Linked DNA regions of Methylorubrum extorquens. The protein of the gene in region 1 interacts with the protein of each later gene in a pairwise test. Links are inferred from orthologs where the notes say so. Each region holds a gene or a part of one and is shown on either strand. Other genes may lie near its edges.

Region 1 (3,204 bases):
GGATCGGCGCCGACATCGGCGACGCCCCCGGCGGCCTCGACGCGGTCCTTGAGGGCCGCCGCCCCCGTCGCCGCGTCGATCCGCACGCGCTTGGCGCCGGTGCACAGACCGGCGAGATCCGCGTCGAAGGCGCTGCGCGGGCGAAGGTCGGCCAGCGTTTCGAGGGCGGCGCGCAGGTCGGCATCGATCTGCGGCGAGGTGAGGTAGAGGGCGGCCCGGCCCTCGCGGGGCAACAGCGCGTAACCGAGCGCCAGCGGCGTGTGGGCGATGTCGGCACCGCGCAGGTTGAAGGTCCAGGCGAGGTTATGGGGATCGGAGATCACCAGGGTGTCGAGCCCGCCCTCGTCCAGCGCGGCGCGGATGCGGTCGAGCTTTTCAGCCCGCGTTTCGCCCGTGAGATCGTCGGGATGGACCGCGACACGGCCGGCGGGTGCCCGGGGCCGACCGGCCCAGACCGCATCCACGAGATTGTCCGGCACGGCGCGCAGCGACGCTCCCGCCTTGATGGCGGCGCGCTCCAGGCGGGCGACGCCGTCGGGCGTGTGAAGCCAGGGATCGTAGGCAAGGGTTTGACCGGGCTTCAGGTGGGTGCCGAGCCAAGCCTCGGGTGTCGTCTCGGCGAGTAGCACCACGGTGATGATCCCGGTCTCGACCTGCTCCGGCGCCTGAAGGGTGTAGCGGCCATCGACGAACAGGGCGGCCTCGTCGGCGAGCACGATCGCGAGGCCGGCCGACCCGGTGAAGCCGGTAAGCCATGCGAGCCGCTCGGCATTGGCCGGCACGTATTCCGACTGATGCTCATCGGCCCGGGGCACGACGAAGCCGTCGGCGCGGATCTCGCGGAGCGCCGCGCGCAGGGCTTCGATCCGCTCAGGCCCCTTGGTGTGGCTCGGATCGTCGAAGGTCTGGAAGCGGGGCAGGGGTGTCGTCATGACGGAAATCTACCCCGTCGGAGCCCCCCGCAACAGCCTCCTCCAGGGCAATCGCTCGCAGGCGATCCCCCTGGCCTTTTTTGCTGGCCTCAGTCGCCGGCGCCCGCCTCCGTGGGCTTATGCGTCCGCTTCGCTCGATGCTTTCCGGGGCCCAAGCCTCGAAAAGCCCGCTCCGCGCGGCACTCTTCGCGCCGGGAAGTCGCTAAGGCGGCTTCGAGCAATCGCCCGGCCCCTCTTCAGCGTGGACGCGCGGCCGCCCCGCCGCGGCGCAGCACCAGTGTCGCCCAACCCTCGATCACGCCGGAGCGGGCGAGATGGAAGCCGCGGTGGCGGTAGGTCGAGAGCACGCCCGGCACGTCGCGCTCGATCAGGCCGGAAAGGATCAGCACGCCGTCATCGGCGACCACGGCGGTGAGCGTGGGCGCGAGCCGCTTGAGGGGCCGGGCCAGGATGTTGGCGAACACCACGTCGAAGCCGCGCGGGCGGTTTGCCAGCGCATGGCGTACGCCCGGCGCATGGTAGAGGCGCATATACGGCCCGAGGCCGTTGAGGCGAGCATTGCCGCGGGCGGTCATCACCGCTTCCGGGTCGAGGTCGCCGGCCACCACAGGCGTGCGAAGCACCTTGGCGGCGGCAAATCCCAGGATGCCGGTGCCGGTGCCGACATCGAGGACGTGGGCCGGCCGCCGCCGCTTCAGTTCGTCCACCAGTGCACGCAGGCAGCCCAGCGTGGTGCCGTGATGGCCGGTGCCGAAGGCGAGCGCCGCCTCGATCTCGATGGCGAGATCGTTGCCCCGCACCTGATGACGGTCATGGCCGCCATGGACGAGGAAGCGTCCCGCCCGCACCGGCTTCAGGCCCTCGAGCGAGGCACGCACCCAATCCTGCTGGTCGATGGTCTCGAAGACAGCCGCGTCGGCCTGCTCGCCCACCATCGGGCGGATCAGGTCGCGGATCATCTCCGCGTCGGGCTCCTCGGAGAAATAGGCCTCCAACCGCCAATCGCCGGTCTCTTCGACCTCGAAGGCGGCCACCGCCGTCTCCATGGGGTCGAACATCTCGCCCAGCAGTTCGGTCATGGCGCGAGCGGAAGGCTCGTCCGTGATCAGGCGCAGGACGTGCGTGGGTCGGTGCGGCGGCAGACCTTCGAGCATGGGGCGCCCTCTACCATTCGCGCGTGCCGAGGGCCACGGGCTTCACGACCCCATTCGACCTCCCCTCGCCGGGACAGGAACGAGGTCACGTACCCAGAACAGCACGCGCAAGGCGAAAGATGCTTAATCCACAGGCATGATGTTTAATTCCTAGTCGAAAGTATCGGAACCGGCGCGGAGAGCGCGCGTTCTCACCGTCCAAAGCGTCTCGCGCATGCACCTCGCCGGCTCCGGTGGCCCGTGGGGCCGTGCCTTGCGGCCGGGCGTTGCGCGCGGCGCTTCTCCGTCTCGTTCATCAGGCGCTTTTCGAGTTCCATCGCGTCATGACACCCAGATCCGTCCGCCTTCGCTCACCCGTCGTCGTCAGGCGCGAGCCGCGCTCCGACCGCCGCCGCGCTACGAACGCCGACATCCTTGCGTCGGATACGCTCGAAGCTCCGCTGCCGGGTTCGCTGCTCGTGCTGCTGAGCCGGCTCCATCGGGCGGAGACCAAGCCGTCGCAGGGAGCCGAGCCCACCGCCTGAGGCGGCGGGAACTCCGGCCGCGCCGGGCCACTTCCTGTCCGCATATCCCGGCCCGGAACCCTCCGGACCGGCATCGAGAAAGGATCGGTCGATGGCCGTGGTATCGAGCAAGATCTTCGAAGAGGGCAAAGCTGCCAAGGCGGTAGGCGGGCCCGATGCGGCCAATCCCTACGAGGCGGGCTCGCAGGAGAGCCTTGATTGGCTGGAGGGCTTCACCGCCGACGAGCCCGAAGTGTCGGCGGCCGGTCCGTCCGACGACTGACCCCGAAGAGGGGCACCTCCTCGATTTCCGGACGATGACAGGGGTATCCCAGGCGGGCTAAAACCGGCGTCAGGTGCGGGGCGTTCGTCCGGCGTGGCCACGGCTCGATAGAGCCGGCGCAGCGGCGGCAGCCCGGCACGACCAGGGGAGTCGTCATGATGCCGTCCCGCTTCGTCCGGACCCGCCGCGCCATGATGGCCGGCCTGCTGCTCGCCCTCGCGGCCCCGCCCTTCGCCGCCCGCGCCGCGGACGAACCGGTCGTGGTCTTTGCCGCCGCCAGCCTCAAGAACGCCCTGGACGAAGCCGCCGCCGCGTGGGCGAAGGCGACGGGC
Region 2 (3,189 bases), 670 kb from region 1 along the record:
AACCGGGGGTTGGGGGTTCGAGTCCCTCCACTCCTGCCACGGCGCACCCTGACGGCCCGACCCGCGGCACCCCATCCGAACCCATCGACAAGCCGGATCACTTGCGCTAGAGCGGGCGCATTCCGAGATCCTCAGATGCTGTCGGTGTGGGACGCGCTAGTCCCCGCACCGCGATCGGTGGTTCCCGGAGCCCTGTCCGGTTTCAGTTGCGCCATGGCATCGAACGAAGCGACCAAGAAAGCCGACGCGGCGCGCGGACCCAAGCGCGGCACGGCGCCCGTTGCGCCCCAGCGCCCGACCCCGCCCGCGCGCCCCGCGCCGAAGCGGGTGGGCCCGGTGGAGTTCCTGGGCGAGGTGCGCGACGAGGGCCGCAAGGTCACGTGGCCGACCCGCAAGGAGACCACCGTGACCACCATCATGGTGTTCATCATGGTTGTGGTGGCGAGCCTGTTCTTCGTCGCCGTCGATCAGGTGATGCGCTTCGGCGTCGGCCTGATCCTCGGGATCGGCGCTTAAAGATCGTTTCAGGCGCTCCAAGGCGCCGAGGAGTTGAGAGACCCGTGTCGAAGCGCTGGTATATCGTCCACGCCTACTCGAACTTCGAGAACAAGGTTGCCCAGTCCATCAAGGACCAGGCGGCCCAGCGCGGGCTGACCGAGCTGTTCGACGAGGTCATGGTGCCGACCGAGAAGGTCACGGAAGTCCGGCGCGGACGCAAAGTGGACGCCGAGCGGAAATTCTTCCCCGGCTACGTGCTGGTGAAGTGCGACCTGACCGACGAGGTCTACCACCTCATCAAGAACACCCCGAAGGTGACCGGCTTCCTGGGCGCCGACAAGGCCAAGCCCGTGCCGATTCCGGACGCAGAGGCCGAGCGTATCAAGGGCCAGGTGCAGGAGGGCGTGGATCGCCCGAAGCACACGGTCTCCTTCGAGATCGGCGAGACGGTGCGCGTCTCCGACGGCCCCTTCGCCTCCTTCAACGGCACCGTCGAGGAAATCGACGACGCCCGCTCGCGCCTCAAGGTGGCGGTGTCGATCTTCGGCCGCGCCACCCCGGTCGAGCTCGAATACGGGCAGGTCGAGAAGGTCTGATTTTTTTGCGTTTTGCGATCGGTCGGCACTGACTGATCGCTGATTTTCCCGGCCGGCGGCTCTGTCGCGGCCTGGAAACGGCGATGCTTTGTTAAGAGCATCGCCACACCCCCGCGGGAGATCCGCCCGGCTTCGCCTCCGGGATCAACGGATCGCACCGCGACCTGCAACCGCCCGTCCGTCCGTGCCTCGGCAGCCCGGCGACGCGCAATTCTTGGGAGCAGTCCCATGGCGAAGAAGATCACGGGCTACGTGAAGCTTCAAGTCCCGGCCGGCGCCGCCAACCCGTCGCCGCCGATCGGTCCCGCGCTCGGTCAGCGCGGCCTCAACATCATGGAATTCTGCAAGGCCTTCAACGCGAAGACCGCGCAGATGGAGAAGGGCACCCCGATCCCGGTGATCATCACCGCGTATCAGGACCGCTCCTTCACCTTCGAGATGAAGCAGCCCCCGGTCACCTTCTTCCTGAAGAAGGCGGTTGGCCTGAAGATCGGCAAGAAGCCGGCTTCCGGCTCCAAGACCCCGGGCAAGGGCCCGACCGTCGGCAAGATCACCGAAGCTCAGCTTCGCGAGATCGCCGAGAAGAAGATGCCCGACCTGAACTGCGACTCCGTCGATGCGGCGGTCGCGATGATCCGTGGCTCCGCGCGAGCCATGGGCCTCGAAGTCGTCGCGTAAGGGAGGGCGATATGGCACGCGAAGGAAAGCGCATCCGCGCCGCCCGCGAGGGTCTGGAGCCGATGAAGCTCTACGCCATCGACGAGGCGATCAAGCTGGTGAAGTCGAAGGCTTCGGCCAAGTTCGACGAGACCGTCGAGATCTCGATGAATCTCGGCGTCGACCCGCGCCACGCCGACCAGATGGTCCGCGGCGTCTGCAACCTGCCGAACGGCTCCGGCCGGACGGTCCGCGTGGCGGTGTTCGCCCGCGGCGCCAAGGCGGACGACGCCCGCGCAGCGGGTGCCGACATCGTCGGTGCCGAGGATCTCCTCGAGATCGTCCAGGGCGGCAAGATCGAGTTCGATCGCTGCATCGCAACCCCGGACCTGATGCCGCTCGTCGGCCGTCTCGGCAAGGTGCTGGGCCCGCGCGGCCTGATGCCGAACCCGAAGGTCGGCACCGTCACCATGGACGTGAAGGGCGCCGTGGCCGCCGCCAAGGGCGGCGCGGTCGAGTTCCGCGTCGAGAAGGCCGGCATCATCCACGCCGGCGTCGGCAAGGTGTCCTTCGACGAGCAGAAGCTCGTCGAGAACATCAAGGCCTTCGCCGACGCGGTCGCCAAGGCGAAGCCCACGGGCGCCAAGGGCACCTACATCCAGCGCATCGCCGTCACCTCGACGATGGGCCCGGGTGTGAAGGTCGAGCCGTCCACGGTTCTGACCGCGTAAGCGATCGTCCGAACGAACTGACGGTAAGCGCCCGGCCGAAAGGCCGGGCGCTTTTCTTTTTGAGTCTGCGATGATTCGAAGTGCAGCGTGCGCATGCCCTCGCCCCGCTGTGCGGGGAGAGGGAACCCGGCACCGGCTATTCGTCAGCCACGCCCTCCAGGGCCAGCCTCAGGTGCCGCGGCCCCCGCAGCGAGGCGCCCGGCCTGTAGGGCGGCGGGTCTTCGGTCAGGGACACGCCCTTCAGCCGCCGCACGAGGCTGACCAGGGCCACCTCCGCCTCGATCCGGGCGAGCGGCGCGCCGACGCAGTAATGCAGCCCGCCGCCGAAGCCGAGATGGCGGTTGTCGGGGCGGTCGGGGTCGAAGCGGTCGGGGTCGGGAAAGCGCGCCGGATCGCGGTTGGCGGCGGCGAGCAGAAAAATGACCGGCGCGTCCTTTGGGATGGTGATCCCGGCGACCGGGATGTCGGTGAGCGCGAGCCGGGTGCGGTAATGGACCGGCGGCTCGTAGCGCAGCAATTCCTCGATCAGGCGCGGGGCGGTCTCTGGCTCGGCGCGCAGGCGCTCCCAATGCTCGGGGAAGCGCAGCAGCGTCAGCATGCCGTTGGTGATCAGGTTCACCGTGGTCTCGTGGCCTGCCACCAGCAGCAGGACGGCGGTGGCGATCAGGTCGAAATCGTTCATTCCCTCCTTATCGCTGGCGAGGTCG

What was found.
Region 2: the proteins of J2W78_RS06405 (region 1) and rplK interact in binary tests that used the Escherichia coli proteins (3 or more experiments, as listed by UniProt). The link is inferred for Methylorubrum extorquens from one-to-one orthologs.

What each region holds. Positions count from the first base shown.
Region 1 is NZ_JALJXF010000001.1:1,306,622-1,309,825, forward strand. The notes cover bases 128-3,019. They hold J2W78_RS06405 (50S ribosomal protein L11 methyltransferase), read right to left. Parts: upstream 2,087-3,019; coding sequence 1,169-2,086; downstream 128-1,168. Other genes in these bases: J2W78_RS06400 (aminopeptidase P family protein), read right to left, coding at 128-932; J2W78_RS06410 (hypothetical protein), read left to right, coding at 2,410-2,610; J2W78_RS06415 (hypothetical protein), read left to right, coding at 2,702-2,872. In the rest of the region: more of J2W78_RS06400, read right to left, coding at 1-127; modA (molybdate ABC transporter substrate-binding protein), read left to right, coding at 3,028-3,204. UniProt on the Escherichia coli protein: Methylates ribosomal protein L11.
Region 2 is NZ_JALJXF010000001.1:1,974,848-1,978,036, reverse strand. Bases 171-3,047 are described here. They hold rplK (50S ribosomal protein L11), read left to right. Parts: upstream 171-1,322; coding sequence 1,323-1,772; downstream 1,773-3,047. Other genes in these bases: J2W78_RS09280 (cytochrome P450), read right to left, coding at 2,619-3,047; rplA (50S ribosomal protein L1), read left to right, coding at 1,784-2,482; nusG (transcription termination/antitermination protein NusG), read left to right, coding at 561-1,094; secE (preprotein translocase subunit SecE), read left to right, coding at 214-516. Outside these bases: more of J2W78_RS09280, read right to left, coding at 3,048-3,189. UniProt on the Escherichia coli protein: Forms part of the ribosomal stalk which helps the ribosome interact with GTP-bound translation factors.